2 regions of the Saccharothrix violaceirubra genome follow, and region 2 is predicted to be linked to the other one. Evidence: riboswitches for the same ligand, from Rfam matches in the RefSeq annotation. Region 2 holds a riboswitch; the other holds the start of a gene.
The links. A riboswitch is a leader RNA that binds a small molecule or an ion and turns the genes downstream of it on or off. The one in region 2 is predicted to bind thiamine pyrophosphate.
Positions count from the first base shown of each region.

Region 1 (8,183 bases), 360 kb from region 2:
CGCGGTCAGGTCGCCCGCGTGGTAGTCGCGGACGGCGCGGGTCACCCGGCCGAGGTCCCGGCGCGTGGTCAGTGCCGTCGGCCGCAGGGACGGCGACACCCGGGGGAGCAGGTCGTCGGTGGTCCCGGTCCAGCCGCTGGCCAGCACGGCTCCGTCCGCCGCCACGACGGCGGTGAACGGTCCGATAGGGGTGTCCACAGTGGACACGTACGCGGTCACGCGATCCTCCTGGAGTGCAGGGCGGCGTACGAGCGCCAAGGGCGCCACGCCGCGTTGTCGGTGGTCGACGGCACGTCGGGCGCGCCGAGCACGCGCACCACGACCTGCCTGGCGATGTCGGCGCCCACGCCGGGGAACGCGGTCAGCCGAGCCTCCAACTCCGCCTGGTCGCAGCCGACGTCGACGACGAGGCCGCCGTCCGCCAGGGCGCGGGCCACGGGGGAGTCCACGGCGGCGGGCTCGGGGTAGAGGTGGGTCACTTCGCCGTCGGGCACGCGCAGGGGCTCTCCCGCGCGACGGTGGCCCAGCAGTCGCAGCAGGGTCTCGGCGCCGTCGACGCTGCCGGGCAGCCGTACGCCGGGTCGAGCGAGGACGGACGGGCGCAGCGCGGGGTCCGCCGACAGGAACGAGTCCACGGCCTGCGGATCGGCGTCCAGGTCCAGCAGCCGGCGCACCCGGCTCACCGCACTGCCCAGGTCGCGCAGGTCGGTCAGCCGCAGCGAGCACCGCACGTGCCCGTCCGACGGCTCCAGCAGCACCGTGCCCTCGCCGTGCGGCAGTCGCAACGAGCGGGCGTACGACGACCAGGTCACGTGCTCCACGCCGGGGATCGCCTCGACGGCGAAGACCTCCAGCAGTCCCGCGAAGTCGAACGGCGGCCGGTACGGCAGTCGCAGCACGATCCGGCCCGGCGCACCCACCGCGCACCGGCGTGCCCGCATGGCCGACGGCGTCGAGGCGAACACCGCGCGGATGGTGTCGTTGAACTGCCGCACGCTCGCGAACCCGGCCGCGAACGCCACGTCGGCGAACGACAGGTCGGTCGTCTCGATCAGCAGCCTGGCCGAGTGGGCCCGGTGGGCGCGGGCCAACGCCAGCGGCCCGGCGCCCAGCTCGGCGGTGAGCACGCGGGTCAGGTGCCGCTCGGAGTACCCGAGGCGGCTCGCCAGGCCCGACACGCCCTCGCGTTCCACGACGCCGTCGGAGATCAACCGCATCGCCCGCGCGGCCAGGTCGGCGCGCAGGTTCCACTCGGGAGAGCCGGGCACGGCGTCGGGCAGGCAGCGGCGGCACGCGCGGTAGCCGGCCGACTGCGCCGCGGCGGCGGTGGGGTAGAACTCGGCGTTGCGGCGCTTGGGCGTCACGGCCGGGCACGAGGGCCGGCAGTAGATCCGGGTGGTGCGCACCGCGAGGATGAAGCAGCCGTCGAACCGGGCGTCCCGGGCCGCGACCGCCCGGTAGGCGCGTTCGTCGTCAACGAGCATGGACACCACTCTGCCAGGGCTTCCACCTGGGTTCTCGCGGAAATCGGACACGGGGGTGGACAGCGTAGACTCACCACCCGTGAGTTTGACCCTCGGTATCGTCGGCCTGCCCAACGTCGGCAAGTCCACCCTGTTCAACGCCCTCACGCGCAACGACGTGCTGGCGGCGAACTACCCGTTCGCGACCATCGAGCCGAACGTCGGCGTGGTGCCGCTGCCCGACGCGCGGCTGGCGAAGCTCGCGGAGATCTTCGGCTCGGAGCGCGAGGTGCCCGCCGTGGTGTCGTTCGTCGACATCGCGGGCATCGTGAAGGGCGCGTCGGAAGGCGCGGGCCTGGGCAACAAGTTCCTCGCCAACATCCGCGAGGCCAACGCGATCTGCCAGGTGATCCGCGTGTTCGCCGACGACGACGTGATCCACGTCGACGGCCGCGTGGACCCCGCGTCCGACATCGAGACGATCAACACCGAGCTGATCCTCGCCGACCTCCAGACCCTGGAGAAGGCGATCCCGCGCCTGGAGAAGGAGGCGCGCACGGTCAAGGACCGGCGCCCGGCGCTGGACGCGGCGAACAAGGCCAAGGAGATCCTCGACGGCGGTCGCACGCTGTTCTCGGCCCAGTCCGAAGTGGACGGCGACCTACTGCGCGAGCTGAGCCTGCTGACCACGAAGCCGTTCCTGTACGTGTTCAACGCCGACGAGTCCGTGCTCACCGACGACGCGAAGCTCAAGGAGCTGCGCGAGCTGGTCGCACCGGCCGACGCGGTGTTCCTCGACGCCAAGGTCGAGGCCGAGCTGCTGGAGCTGGACGAGGAGTCCGCCCGGGAGCTGCTGGAGTCGATCGGCCAGCACGAGCCGGGCCTGCACGCATTGGCCCGCGCCGGTTTCCACACGCTCGGGCTCCAGACCTACCTCACGGCCGGTCCCAAGGAGTCGCGTGCCTGGACGATCCCGCAGGGCGCCACGGCGCCGCAGGCGGCGGGCGTGATCCACACCGACTTCGAGCGCGGGTTCATCAAGGCCGAGGTCGTGTCGTTCGCGGACCTGGTCGAGGCGAAGTCGATGACCGCCGCGAAGGCGGCCGGCAAGGTCCGGATGGAGGGCAAGGACTACGTCATGGCCGACGGCGACGTGGTCGAGTTCCGCTTCAACGTCTGAGTGACGGTCGGGGCGGCGTCCACGCGGGACGCCGCCCCGACCGGGTCTCAGTGCAGCTGCTTGCGGCTGTGGCGGGCCATGGCGAAGACGCCACCGGCGGTGCCCAGCATGCCCAGTGCTGCGATCGCGAACACGACGATGTCGGCGGTCATGCGAATCCCCTTGCGTTGATCTCCCACTCGTCAGACGTCCGGGTACCCGGAATAGTGGCCTCGTAGTCACGCAATTCACACGATCGTGGAGGAACCTGGTGCACCTGCGAGCCGTCGAAGCCCGGTTGCTCGCCGTCGCGCCGTGGGTGTTCGGCGTGTCCCTGGCGGGCCACCTGCTCATGGTGGCGTTCCAGACCAAGATGACCATGATCGACCTCATGGTCTACCGGAACGGCTCGCCGGAGCTGTTCACCGGGAACCTCTACGACTGGCGACTGTCCGAGTTCTCCGACAAGTTCGCCCTGCCGTTCACCTATCCGCCGTTCTCGGCGTTGCTCTTCCTGCCGCTGTCGTGGATCCCGTGGGGCGCGGCCCGCTGGTTCTGGCAACTGCTGTCGCTGGCGTGCCTGTGGCTGATCACGAAGCAGTCGCTCCGGCTGATCGGCGCGCACGACTCCAGACGCGTCCTGCTGTGGACCGGCCTGCTGGTCTGGGTCGAGCCGGTGCGCACGACCCTCAACTACGGCCAGATCAACCTCGCGCTGTGCGCGTTGCTGCTCGTGACGTTGGTGAGCCTCAAGGACTCCGTCGCGGGCGCGGGCGTCGGCATCGCGGCAGGCATCAAGCTCACCCCGGCGATCTCCGGGCTCTACTTCCTGGTCACCAAGCGGTTCCGGGCCGCCGCGCTGTCCGCTGCCGCGTTCGTCGGCACGGTCGCGATCGGCTACGCCGTGAGCCCCGGCCAGTCCCACCGGTTCTGGTTCGAGCTGCTCGGCGACGCCGACCGCGTCGGCCCGGTCGGGTCGGCGATCAACCAGTCGCTGCGCGGCGCGCTGTCCCGCACGGTCGGCCACGACGTCGGCTCGGGCCCGGTCTACCTGGCGGGTGTGGCGGTGGCCGTGGCGCTCACCGCATGGGCGTTGCACGCGGCACGCCGCGACACGCTCGCCATGATCGTCGCGGTGCAGTTCCTGGGCCTGCTGGTCAGCCCGATCTCGTGGAGCCACCACTGGGTCTGGGTGGTGCCCGCGCTGATGTGGCTGCTCTACCGCGCGAACCACCCGATCGCCAGGATCACGGCCGGGCTGTGGGTCCTGGCGATCGGCGGCTACCTGATCTCGATCCTGCTCATCCTCCAGCCGTCCATCTGGATCATCGAACGGCCGTGGTACCTGTCGGCGCTGGGCTGGGCCTACCCGGCGCTCGGGCTGCTCACCCTCGTCGCGATCGTGGTCTCGCTACGCGTGCGCCGCGAGGACCCGGTCGATCTCCTCAGCCAGTGACACGTCCAGCGCGGTGATCCCGCCGCTGGAGTGCGTGGCGCACCGGAAGGTCAGCGTGCGCCACCGGATGTCGATGTCCGGGTGGTGGTCGTCGCGCTCCGCGATCTCCGCGACGCGGTCCACCACCTTGATCGCCTGCGCGAACGAGGACAGCTCGGCGGTGCGCACGAGGGCCGCGTTCCGGGCGATCCACCCGGGGAGGTGGGACAGGGCATTGGTCACCTGGTCGTCGGTCAGCAGTTCGGCCATGCGTCGAGCCTTCCACCCCGTCGAGTAAAATGCCTGTTCACCCACGGGAGTCCGGCGCGCCGGGCTGAGAGGGGGGCACGCCGGCCCCCGACCGTCCACACCTGATCCGGGTCATGCCGGTGTAGGGAGAGACGATGCTCCGCCGTGTCCTGGCCGCCGCCTCCGTGCTGGCGCTCGCCGCGTGTTCGGCCACCGAGCCGACCCCTTCGCAGGGCGAACGCGTGGTGACGCTCGTGACCCACGACTCGTTCGTGGTGAAGCCCGAACTGCTCGACGCGTTCAAGGCCGAGACCGGCATCACGGTCAAGCAGGTCGCCAGTGGCGACGCGGGCGAGCTGACCAACAAGCTCGTGCTCACCAAGGACAGCCCGATCGGCGACGTCGCGTTCGGCGTCGACTCCACGTTCGCCTCGCGCGCCCTCAAGGAGGGCGTGTTCGCCGAGTACGACAGCGGCGCGGCGAAGAACGGCGCCCAGCGGTACGCGCTCACGCCCGCGAACCGGCTGCACGCGGTCGACGTCGGCGACGTGTGCCTGAACTACGACATCGCCGCTTTGAAGGACAAGGGCGAGCCGCAGAAGTTCGCCGACCTGCTCGACCCGAAGTACAAGGACCTGCTCGTCGTCGAGGACCCGGCCACGTCCTCGCCGGGCCTGGCGTTCCTGCTGTCCACGATCGCCACGTACGGCGACGGCGGCGACAGCGACTGGCGCACCTACTGGGCCGGTCTGAAGGCCAACGGCGTCAAGGTCGTCAGCGGCTGGGAAGAGGCGTACACGCAGGACTTCTCCGGTTCGGCGGGCAAGGGGCCGCGGCCGATCGTGGTCTCCTACGCGTCGTCGCCGTCGGCCGAGATCGGCGCGGACGGCAACCCGCGCACCAGGGCCGTGTTCGACACCTGCTACCGCCAGGTCGAGTACGCGGGCGTGCTCAGCGGCGCCAAGAACACCGAGGACGCGCGCAAGGTCGTCGACTTCCTGCTCTCGGAGAAGTTCCAGTCGACCGTGGCCGAGAACATGTACGTGTACCCCTCGCGCGAGGGCGTCTCGCTGCCCGAGTCGTGGGCCAAGGCCGCGCCGCTGCCCCCGTCCTCCCGGACCGTGCCCGCCGACCTCCTCGACGCCAAGCGCGAGGAGTGGGTCAAGCAGTGGCGTTCGCTCGTCGTCGGCTGACCTGGGCGCTCGCGTCCCTGCTGCCGCTGGCGTTCCTGGGCGTCTTCTTCCTCTGGCCGGTCGTCGCGATCGTGGGCCTGGGCCTTCGTGACGGCGTCCAGGTCGACGCGGACACCTGGGGCCTGGTCGGGTTCACGCTCGGCCAGGCCGCCGCCGCGACGGCCGTGGCGCTGGTGGCCGGCCTGCCCGTGGCCTACCTGCTGGCCCGGTGTCGCGTGCGCGGCACCGGGGTGGTGCGCGCGGCCGTGATGGTGCCGTTCGTGCTGCCCACGGTCGTGGTCGGGTTGGCGTTCCGCGCGTTGTGGCCCGACGGCGGCGTGCTGCCGATCGTGCTGGCCAACGCGTTCTTCAACGTCGCCGTCGTGGCCCGCACGGTCGGCGGGCTGTGGGCGCGGCTGGACCGGCGGGTGGAGGACGCGGCCCGGTCTTTGGGCGCGTCCCGGCTGCGGGCGTTCCGGTCGGTCACGCTGCCCGCGCTGGCGCCCGCGATCGGGTCGGCGGCGGCCGTGGTGTTCCTGTTCTGCTCCACAGCGTTCGGGGTCGTGCTGGTGCTCGGCGGCGCCCGCTACCGCACGTTGGAGACCGAGATCTACCTGCGCACGGTCCAGTTGCTGGACCTGTCGGGCGCGGCGACGTTGTCGTTGCTCCAGTTCGCGGCCGTGATCGCGGTGCTGGTGATCGGCGTCGTGACCAGGCGCCGACGGGAACGCGGCCTGCCGCTGCGGGTCGAACCGCCGCGCCGGCCCGGCGGCGGCGAGTGGGTCGTGGTGGGCGCGGCGTGGCTGGTCGTCGGCGTGCTGCTGGTGCCGGTGGTCGCGTTGACCGTCCGCTCGCTGTCCACTGTGGATGGATGGAGCCTCGCGGGCTACCGGGCGCTGGCGGGTACCGGCGAACGGGGCACGCTCGTCGTGTCCGGGCTCGACGCGGCCGTGCGGTCGCTGCGCGCGGCCACCGACGCGACGATGATCGCGCTGGTCGTGGGCGTGCTGTCGGCGGTCGTGCTGGTCGGTCTGCGCCGGTCCGGGTCGTGGTTCGCCGAAACCCTGGACACCGCGCTGATGCTGCCGCTGGGCGTGTCGGCGGTGACGGTCGGCTTCGGCTACCTGATCACGATGGACGCGCTGCCCGGCGACTTCCGCACGTCACCGCTGCTGGTGCCGCTGGCCCAGGCGCTGGTCGTGACGCCGCTGGTCGTGCGGATCGTGCTGCCCGTGCTGCGCGCGGTCGACGAACGGCTGCGCCAGGCCGCCGCCACGCTGGGCGCGTCGCCGTGGCGGGTGTGGCGCGAGGTCGACTTCCCGCTGGCCTTCCGGTCGCTGGTCGCGGCGGCCGGGTTCGGGTTCGTGGTCGCGCTCGGCGAGTTCGGCGCGACCAGCTTCCTGGCCAGGCCGGACGCGGCCACGCTGCCGGTCGTGATCGCCCGGCTGATGTCGCGGCCCGGCCAGCTCAACAGCCAGCTGGCCTACGCGGCGTGCGTGCTGCTGATGGTCGTGACCACCGTGACCGTGCTGCTGATCGAACGGCTGCGCGTGCCCAGCAGCGGGGAGTTCTGATGGCGTTGGCAGTGCGTGGGCTCGACGTCCGCTACGGCGACGTGAAGGCGGTGTCCGGGGTCGACCTGGAGATCGCCGACGGCGAGGTCGTCGCGCTGCTCGGCCCTTCGGGATGCGGCAAGTCGACGCTGCTGCGGGCCGTGGCCGGACTGGAACGCCCCAGCGCGGGCACGATCGCGTGGGACGGCGGCGATCTCGCGCGCGTGCCCGTGCACCGGCGCGGATTCGGGCTCGTGTTCCAGGACGGGCAGCTGTTCCCGCACCGGGACGTGGCGGGCAACGTCGCGTTCGGGCCGCGCATGGCCGGTGTCGACAAAGCGACCCGGGACCGGCGCGTGGCCGACCTGCTCGCCCTGGTCGGCCTGGCCGACTACGGGCGGCGGCGGGTCACCGAGCTGTCCGGCGGCGAGCAGCAACGCGTCGCGTTGGCCCGCGCGTTGGCCGCCGAACCCCGGCTGCTGCTGCTCGACGAACCGCTGTCCGCGCTCGACCGGGCGTTGCGCGAACAGCTCGCGCTGGACCTGGCCCGACTGCTGCGCGACACCGGGGCCACCGCGTTGGTCGTGACGCACGACCACGACGAGGCGTTCACGCTCGCCGACCGCGTGGCCGTGCTGCGGGCCGGGCGGATCGTGCAGGTCGGGCCGCCCGTCGACGTGTGGCGGCGGCCGGCGGACGACGACACCGCGCGGTTCCTCGGCTGCGGCCGGGTGCTCGACGCGGACGCCGCCCGGCGCCTGGTCGGCGTCGACCACCGCGTGGGACTGCGGTCGACGGCGTTGCGGGTCGACGCCGACGGGTCGCTCGCGGGCGTGGTGCGGGCACGCGTCCACCGGCGTGACCACGTGCGGCTGGTCGTCGTGGTCGACGGCGAGGGCGAGTTCGACGCGGTCGCCCCGGTCGCCCGTCCCCCCGAACCGGGCGACCGGGTGCGGTTGGCCGTCGACGACGACGGCCTCGCGCTCATCGGCTGAGCGCGTACTCCACGTCGCCGTGCTCGGCGCCCGGGATCGGGTCCGGCCAGTCCTCGTGGAACGTCCGCACGTACACCAGCCCGGCCTTCTCCAGCACCCGTCGCGACCCGGTGTTCACCGCCATCGCGGTGGCCACGACCCGGTGGACGCCCAGGTC
Region 1 is NZ_JACHJS010000001.1:6,238,373-6,246,555, reverse strand. It holds gene F4559_RS28765 (methylated-DNA--[protein]-cysteine S-methyltransferase) at 1-219, opposite strand, end outside; gene F4559_RS28760 (DNA-3-methyladenine glycosylase 2 family protein) at 216-1,484, opposite strand; gene ychF (redox-regulated ATPase YchF) at 1,564-2,643, shown strand; gene F4559_RS28750 (mannosyltransferase) at 2,894-4,078, shown strand; gene F4559_RS28745 (4a-hydroxytetrahydrobiopterin dehydratase) at 4,034-4,327, opposite strand; TPP riboswitch at 4,361-4,473, shown strand; gene F4559_RS28740 (thiamine ABC transporter substrate-binding protein) at 4,462-5,499, shown strand; gene F4559_RS28735 (ABC transporter permease) at 5,475-7,052, shown strand; gene F4559_RS28730 (ABC transporter ATP-binding protein) at 7,052-8,026, shown strand; gene F4559_RS28725 (GNAT family N-acetyltransferase) at 8,016-8,183, opposite strand, start outside.
Region 1: another riboswitch for thiamine pyrophosphate. It lies ahead of F4559_RS28740 (thiamine ABC transporter substrate-binding protein); the one in region 2 lies ahead of thiO (glycine oxidase ThiO).

Region 2 (8,183 bases):
GGCGTGGGGCTCGCCGGCCGAGCGCGAGTTCGAGGGGGTGATCACGGATGTCGAGGAGAACGCTTTGCTGGCGTCGGAAGGCGGCGACCCGGAGCTGTTCTTCGGCCGCCACCGCTGGGAGTTGGCGCCGGTCGACGGCGGAACCCTCCTGGTCAACCGCGAAACCTGGACCGGCCCCCTGGCAGCCTCGGTCTACGCGGAGAGCGCCGACCTGCTCCGGTCCGAGTTCACCACGTTCAACCAGGCCCTCGCGTCCGAGGCCGCGCGAGTTATGCACTGAGACACCGCGAGTTGTGCGTTCGGACACCATGAAATGTGCACTCGGGCACCCGAGGCCCCGTCCCGAACGCACATTTCGTAGTGCTTGAACGTATAACTCGCAGTGTCCGAACGTATAACTCGCGGGCTAGGGGGTTTCGCCGACCAGGTCTTCCAGGGCGGGGAGGGCGTCGACCAACGCGGACTGGTGCGCGGGACTGAGCTGCTCGATCCGGCGCTGGAGTTCGTGCACGCGCGCGGAACGCACGCCGGACACCATGGTCTCGCCCTCGGGGGTCGGGGTCGCCAGCCAAGCCCGGCCGTCCTGCGGATCGGGCTCCCGCGTCACGTAGCCGGCCTCCACCAGCGCCGCCACGATGCGGGACAGGGTCGGCGGCGCCACGCCCTCCTTCGTCGCCAGGTCGCCCAGTCGCATCGGACCGCAGCGGGCCAACGTCGCCAGCGCCGACACGGCGCCCGGACCGAGCCCCGGCGAACCGGTCCGGCGCAGCAGGCGGGAAAGCCTGCCGATAGCGAGGTACAGCCGCGCGGTGGCGTCCTCGACCTGGTCGGCCGTCACGGGCGTGGTCCTCCTCGGTGACCCGGCGATGAGAATGGTTCAGCATCCATCATCGCGTACCGATCGGCCACCGCCCGTCGGGGGAGTTCGCGTTGCTACGCGTCGACGTCCGGGCTCGACGCGTGCGCCCAGAACCGGCGCGGGATCCGGCCGGCGAGCCTGGCGGACCTGCCCGCTTCCACGGCCGAACGCATGGCGCGCGCCATCAGCTCCGGGTCCTGCGCCCTGGTCACCGCAGTGGCCAAGAGCACAGCGGAACAGCCGAGTTCCATGGCCAGCGCGGCATCCGAGGCCGTGCCGACGCCCGCGTCCAGGATCACCGGCACGCCCGCGCGCGCGACGATCAGCTCGATGTTGTGCGGGTTGCGGATGCCCAGCCCCGTCCCGATCGGCGAGCCCAACGGCATCACGGTCGCGCAGCCCACGTCCTCCAGCCGCCGCGCCAGCACCGGGTCGTCGTTGGTGTAGGGCAGGACCACGAACCCGTCGTCGACGAGCCGTTCGGCGGCGTCGAGCAGTTCGACCGGGTCGGGCAGCAGGGTCCGGTCGTCGTGCACGACCTCCAGCTTCACCCACGACGTGCCCAGGGCCTCACGGGCCAGGCGCGCGGTCAGCACGGCCTCGGCCGCGGTCCGGCAGCCGGCCGTGTTGGGCAGGGTCTCGATCCCCAAGCGCCGCAACAGTTCCAGCACGCCCGTGCCGCCGCCCGCGTCCATGCGCCGCATCGCCACGGTCGTCAGCTCGGTGCCGGCCGCCACGAGCGCGCGTTCCAGCACGGACAGGTTCGCCGCGCCGCCCGTGCCCATCACGAGCCGCGAGCCGAACTCGCGTCCGGCGATCACCAGCGGGTCGTCCACGTCAGCCTCCCTGCACGGCGGTGAGCACCTCGACCACGCCGCCTTCCGGCACGGTCGTCGTCGGCCACGCGGCACGCGGCACGACCTCGCCGTCTAGTGCGACCGCGACCCCGGCGGCCGGTGCGCCGAGCAGGGCGAGCACGGCGGCGACGGTGGCACCGTCGACGAGTTCGCGCTCGGTGCCGTTGATCTTCGCCTTCACCTTCGTCCTCCTTCGCCCACCAGCTCCAGGACCCGTCGTGCGGTCACGGGCGCGAGCAGCAGCCCGTTGCGGTGGTGGCCGGTCGCGGCGAGCACGCCCGGCTCCAGCCACCGGACGACCGGCGCGTTGTCGGGACTGCCCGCGCGGAACCCGACGGCGGTCTCGGCCAGCGCGTACCCGGCGATGCCCGGCCACACGACCTCGCCGTCCCGCAGCAGGTCGCGCACGCCGCCGACGGTCACGTCCGCGTCGAAACCGGCCTCGTACTGGGTGGCGCCGAGCACGATCCCGTCGGCGCGCGGCACGAGGTAGACCTGGCGTCCTTCGACGTGCGCGCGGATCGTGTGGCGTGGTGGCGGCAACGCGCCGGGTCGCGTGGAAAGCCGCAGGATCTCGCCTTTCACGGGCCGGATCACGGTGCGCAGGGCCGGGTGCAGGTCGCGGCTCCACGCGCCGGCGGCGATCACCGTGACCGGCGAGTCGGCGCCGTCGACGAACCGCACCCCGTGCCCGGCGCACGCGGCGCGCAACGCCGCCAGCAGGACCCGGTTGTCCACCGAGAGGTCGCCGGGCACCGACAGTCCACTTCGGACGGACGTGCCCAGGCCGGGTTCCAGCGCGCGCAGTCCGCGGCCCGTGAGCCGGTCCGCCGCACGCCCCCGCGCGGCGAGGTAGCCGCACAACTGGTCGAGCACGGCGGTGTCCGCGCCGTCGACGCCGACGGCCAGCGTGCCCACCGGGCTGAGCGGCACGCCCAGGTCCGCGGCGAACGCGGGCCACAGCCCCAGGGACTCCACGCCGAGGTCGAGCACGTCCTCGTCGCCGGGCCAGGCCTCGGTGATCGGCGCGAGCATCCCGCCCGCGACGTGCGAACCGCCGTGCCGGGAACCTCGGTCGACGACCGCGACCGCGTAGTCCGCGCGCGCGAGCGTCCACGCGACGGACAGACCGATCACGCCGCCGCCGAGCACGGTCACATCAGTAGTCAAGGCATTCACGCTCCCTGCGCCGGCATGACCCGGATCAGGTTCGACGGTCGGAGCGACGCCACGCTCCCTCTCAGCCCGGTCTCTCCGGACTCCCGTGCGGACCGCCTTCACCGTAGCGCACGGTCCACCGGTTACGGTGCGGCCCGTGCCCGGACTCGACGCCTCAGCGCTCCGCCGTCGCCTCGCCGACGCCACCCTCTACCTGTGCACGCCGAACCGGCCCGACCTCGGGGAGTTCGTCGACGCGGCGTTGACGGGTGGCGTGGACATCGTGCAGTTGCGGGACAAGACGTTGGAGGCGCGGCAGGAGTTGGCCGCGTTGGAGGTCATGGCCGAGGCGTGCGCGCGGCACGGCGCGTTGTTGGCCGTCAACGACCGGGCGGACGTGGCGCTCGCGGCGTCGGCCGACGTGTTGCACCTGGGGCAGGACGACTTGCCGGTGTCGGTGGCGCGGCGGATCGTGGGCGACGACGTGGTGATCGGGCGGTCGACGCACGACGTGGCGCAGGCCGGCGCGGCGGCCGTCGAACCGGGGGTCGACTACTTCTGCACGGGTCCGTGCTGGCCGACGCCGACCAAGCCGGGGCGGCCGGCGCCGGGGCTGGACCTCGTGCGCGCGACCGTCGGCGCCGCACGGCCGTGGTTCGCGATCGGCGGGATCGACGGGCGGCGGCTGCCCGAGGTCCTGGCGGCGGGCGCGACGCGGGTGGTGGTCGTGCGGGCGATCACGGAGGCCGAGGACCCGCGTGCGGCGGCCGTCTCGTTGAAACTTCAACTATGAGGCGTACTCTGGTTCCCGTGATGCCTGTGTTGTACCTGGGCCACGGCGCTCCCCCGCTGGCCGACGACGAACGGTGGGCCTCGGAGCTGAACGCCTGGTCCGCGACCCTCCCGCGCCCGGAGTCGATCCTCATCGTGTCCGCGCACTGGGAGAACGACCCGCTCACGCTCGGCGCCACGCGGACCGTGCCGCTGACGTACGACTTCTGGGGCTTCCCGCGGCGGTATTACGAGGTGACCTACGAGGCACCCGGTGCGCCGGAGCTGGCGGCGGCCGTCGCCGGGCTGGTCGGCGAGCCCGTCGTCCAGGACGAGGAACGCGGGCTCGACCACGGCGCCTACGTGCCGTTGAAGGAGATGTACCCGGACGCGGACGTGCCGGTCCTCCAGATGTCGATGCCGACGCTGGACCCGCGCCGGCTGTTCGAGGTGGGCCGCAAGCTCGCGCCGTTGCGCGACCAGGGCGTGCTGATCGTGGGGTCGGGGTTCATGACGCACAACCTGAGCTGCGTGGACATGAGCCGGCCCGCCGACTACGCGCCGCCGTCCTGGTCGGCCGAGTTCGACGACTGGGCCGGGCGGGCGCTCGACGACGGCGACGTGGACACGTTGCTGGACTTCGCGCACAAGGCGCCGGCGGCCGGGATCGCCCACCCGCGCACCGAGCACCTGGCGCCGTTGTTCGTGTCGCTGGGTGCCAGTGCCGACCAGCGGTCCCGGACGACGGTCGACGGGTTCTGGTACGGGCTGTCCAAGCGGTCCGTGCAGTTCGACTGACCCGATCGAGGATGCCTGAGTGCATAACTCGCGGTGTCCGAGTGCACGACTCGCGGTGTCCGAACGTATAACTCGCGCGGACGCCCCGATGCGGGCAGGCATCGGGGCGTCCGGGTCGGAATGCAGGGGTCAGCCGGTGGTCAGGGTGAGGCGGTAGGCGCTCAGCGCCTCGCCGACCGGCTGGAAGTAGGTCGTGCCGCCGGACGAGCAGTTGCCCGAGCCGCCGGAGGTCATGCCCTGGGCCGAGCCGAAGCCGGTGCCCGCGACGGCCGAGCCGCCGGAGTCGCCGGGCTCCGCGCAGGCGCTGGTGCGGATCAGGCCCTGCACCGAACCCTGCGGGTAGTTGACCGTGGCGTTGCGGGCCTGGATCGAGCCGCAGCGCCACTGGGTCGTCGAGCCGGAGCGGCAGATCTGCGCGCCGGTCGCGGCCTCGGTGGCGTCCTTCACCGTGACGTTCGAGCCGTTGTAGCGGTTGACCCACGGCTTCGAGGTCCAGCTGGAGTTCGTCGCGACCCAGGCGTAGTCGTTGCCCGGGAACGACGAGCCGCGGAACGTGCCCTGCGACTGCCGGTTGACGCCGGTGGTCGTGTTGCCCGACTTTCCGCAGTGGCCGGCGGTCACGAAGCCGCCGGTGACCGCGAAGCCGACCGAGCAGCGGCTGCCGCTGCCGATGTAGTACGCGTCGCCGCCGCGGGTGTCGGCCAGCGTGGTGGGCGACTCGGTGACCTCGACCACGCGCACGGCGGGGCTGAGGGTCTTCGCGCCGGCGATGAACTTGTCGGCCGCGGCGTCGCGGGTGAGCTTGTTCACCTCGACGACGACCGTGTTGGACGCGTCGTCCACGTGCCAGCCGGTGATCGACACGGGTGCCGAGGTCCGGTCGAGGGAGGACTTGGTGCCGGCGAGCTGCCTGGCCGAGTAGGTCACGACCTTGACGTCCGCGCCGAACGCACGGGCGACGCCGGTGCGGCGGGCGTCGGTGACACCCACGGTCAGGCGGCCGGTCGACGCGTCGATCCAGGAGCCGGCGAAGCTGTCGCCGAGGCCGGCGCGCGCGGCCCGCTCGACCTGTCCGGCCTTCGTGTCGCTCGCCAGACGGGCGCTCAACTGTTCGGCGTTCAGGCCGAGGTCGCGCTGCGCCGCCTGGAGCAACCCGGCCGGGTAGCTCTCCGTGTCGGAAGAGGTCACCCCTTGGGGGGCGGCAGTGTCCGCGATCGCCGGTACGCTGAGACTTGTAGCCGCGCCGGTGGCCATTAAGGCCACGACGGCGAGGCGGGCCGCACTCGTGCGGTTCATTTAGGCGTCTCCCTCATCTTCGGGTGCAGGGAACCCGAGAGCCTGGTTGCAGGGACCGCTCTCGGGGGCTCTAGGGGGACGGGTGGTGGGGCGGCGGCAGGGGTCGCCCCACCCCTTTATCTCTCACCCTCGTGGCAGACCCGGACCGGGCGAGGAGCGCCTCGGACTTCTTCACGAGCGCCCTCCTCCACGGTTGTTACCGATCAGTACTCGCCCGATCGAGCTACGTTATAACCCTGTTACCTGTTACGGCTCGGGCCATCCGTGTTCGGAGTGTGTCACAGTTCACGACCATCCGACTGCGCTGTGTAGCAGTTGACTGTTAACTCTCACTCAAGGTAGTGATCCAGTCACCGAAATGGGGGTTTTGCCAGAAGTAAGAATCCCGCAGGTTGCGGTCCCCCAGCTGTGAAAAGTGCTGTGCCGAGAGAGTGAACGCCACCAACGTTAAGTGACTGCCACCACACCTGGACGCCGCCGATCGGGCGGGCACGATCGACCCATGGATCTCGTGACGCTCGACGACATCCGGGCCGCCGCGGCCCTCCTCGACGGCATCGCCGTGCGGACGCCGCTGCTGCGCTTCGACGACCACCTGCGCCTCAAGCCGGAGAACCTCCAGCCGATCGGGGCCTTCAAGATCCGCGGCGCGTACAACGCGATCGCCCGCCTGTCCGACGACGCGCGCGAACGCGGCGTCGTGGCCTACTCCAGCGGCAACCACGCCCAGGCCGTCGCGCACGCGGCCCGGGTCTTCGGCGTGCCGGCCGTCATCGTGCTGCCCGACTCCGCGCCCGCCGTGAAGATCGACGCCACCCGCGCGCTCGGCGCCGAGGTCGTGCTCGTGCCCGTCGAGGAACGTGAGAGCCGCGCGCACGCACTCGTCGAGGAACGCGGTGCCACGCTCGTGCCGCCCTACGACCACCCGAACGTCATCGCCGGCCAGGGCACGGTCGGCCTGGAGATCGTCGCGGACGCGCCGGACCTGGCGATCGTGCTCACGCCGGTCAGCGGCGGCGGCCTGCTCTCGGGCGTGGCCACGGCGGTCAAGGCGCTGCGCCCGGACGTGAAGGTGGTCGGGGTCGAGCCCGAGCTGGCCGCCGACACGGCCGCGTCCCTGCGCGCCGGCCGGCTCGTGCGGTGGCCGACCGCCGACCGCAGCCGCACGATCGCGGACGGCCTGCGCGCCGAACCGTCCGAGCTGACCTTCGCCCACCTGCGGGCGCACGTCGACGAGGTGGTCACGGTGACCGAGGCCGAGATCGAGGCGGCCGTCGCGCTGATCGCCCGGCGGGCCAGGATCGTCGCCGAGCCCAGCGGCGCGGTCGCGGTCGCGGCGCACCTGCGGTCGCCGACGCCGGGCTCGGTGGCCGTGGTGTCGGGCGGGAACATCGACCCGGCGCTGTTCACCAGGTTGACAGAGGTCCGATGACCAGGCGGGTTATCGGTCCGAAACAGCAGGTCGGGTTTACCGATGGCGCCCACCGCTCGGACCTGACCGCCCCTCGGGACGGCCCTGGGCACCCCGTCCGGCCGCAGGTGGCCGCGAGGTGCCGCGGCGAACGGGCACCGGCGTGGCGCCACCCCTATCACACGAACCGGCGACAATGCCGCCCACCTGCGCGAACAATCGTTCGTGCGCCCCGAACACGGGCGCCTGCGGGTCGTGACCCATTCGTTGCCGGACGACGAACGGACTGAGACCGACACCGCATAGGGGCGGTCCGGACGGACGTCGCGCACCGCGATTCCACGCCGGTGCGCGACGTCACCCTTCGAACGGAGTGGTCCGAGGACTGACCGGTTCCGGTCAGTCCGCGGGCCGGTTCAGGGTGGCCACGAACTTGTACCTGTCACCCCGGTAGACCGACCGCACCCACTCCACCGGGTTGCCCTCGGTGTCGAACGAGTGCCGGGACAGCAGCAGCATCGGCAGGCCGATGTCCGCACCCAGTAGTTCGGCCTCCTCGGGCGAAGCCAGCGCGGTCTCAATAGTCTCCTCCGCGTGGCCCATCTCGACGCCGAACCGCTCGCGCAGCACCTGGTACAGCGAGGCACCCGGTGCCAGGTACCGGCGCAGGCCGCGGAAGCGGCCCAGCGCCAGGTGCGTCGTCTCGATCGCCATCGGCTCGCCGTCGGCCAGCCGCAGGCGGTGCAACCGCAACACCTTGGCTCCCGCGCGCACGCCCAGCAGCCGGGCCAGTTCCGCCTCGGCGGCCTGCTCCGACGCCTCGATCAGGCGCGACGAGGGCTGCCTGCCCTGAGCCCTCATGTCCTCTGTGTACGAGGACAGCTGAAGCCTTTGGGCCACCTTGGGTTCCGCGGCGAACGTGCCCTTGCCCTGCACGCGCAGCAACCGGCCCTCGACGGTCAGCTCCGCCAGTGCCTGCCGGACCGTCGTGCGCGACACGTCGAACTCGGCGGCCAACGACCGTTCCGTCGGA
Region 2 is NZ_JACHJS010000001.1:6,599,590-6,607,772, forward strand. It holds gene F4559_RS30500 (SRPBCC domain-containing protein) at 1-280, shown strand, start outside; gene F4559_RS30505 (MarR family winged helix-turn-helix transcriptional regulator) at 407-838, opposite strand; gene F4559_RS30510 (thiazole synthase) at 934-1,695, opposite strand; gene thiS (sulfur carrier protein ThiS) at 1,697-1,897, opposite strand; gene thiO (glycine oxidase ThiO) at 1,894-2,886, opposite strand; TPP riboswitch at 2,881-2,992, opposite strand; gene thiE (thiamine phosphate synthase) at 3,032-3,667, shown strand; gene F4559_RS30530 (dioxygenase family protein) at 3,688-4,443, shown strand; gene F4559_RS30535 (S1 family peptidase) at 4,573-5,631, opposite strand; gene F4559_RS30540 (threonine ammonia-lyase) at 6,242-7,171, shown strand; gene F4559_RS30545 (GntR family transcriptional regulator) at 7,550-8,183, opposite strand, start outside.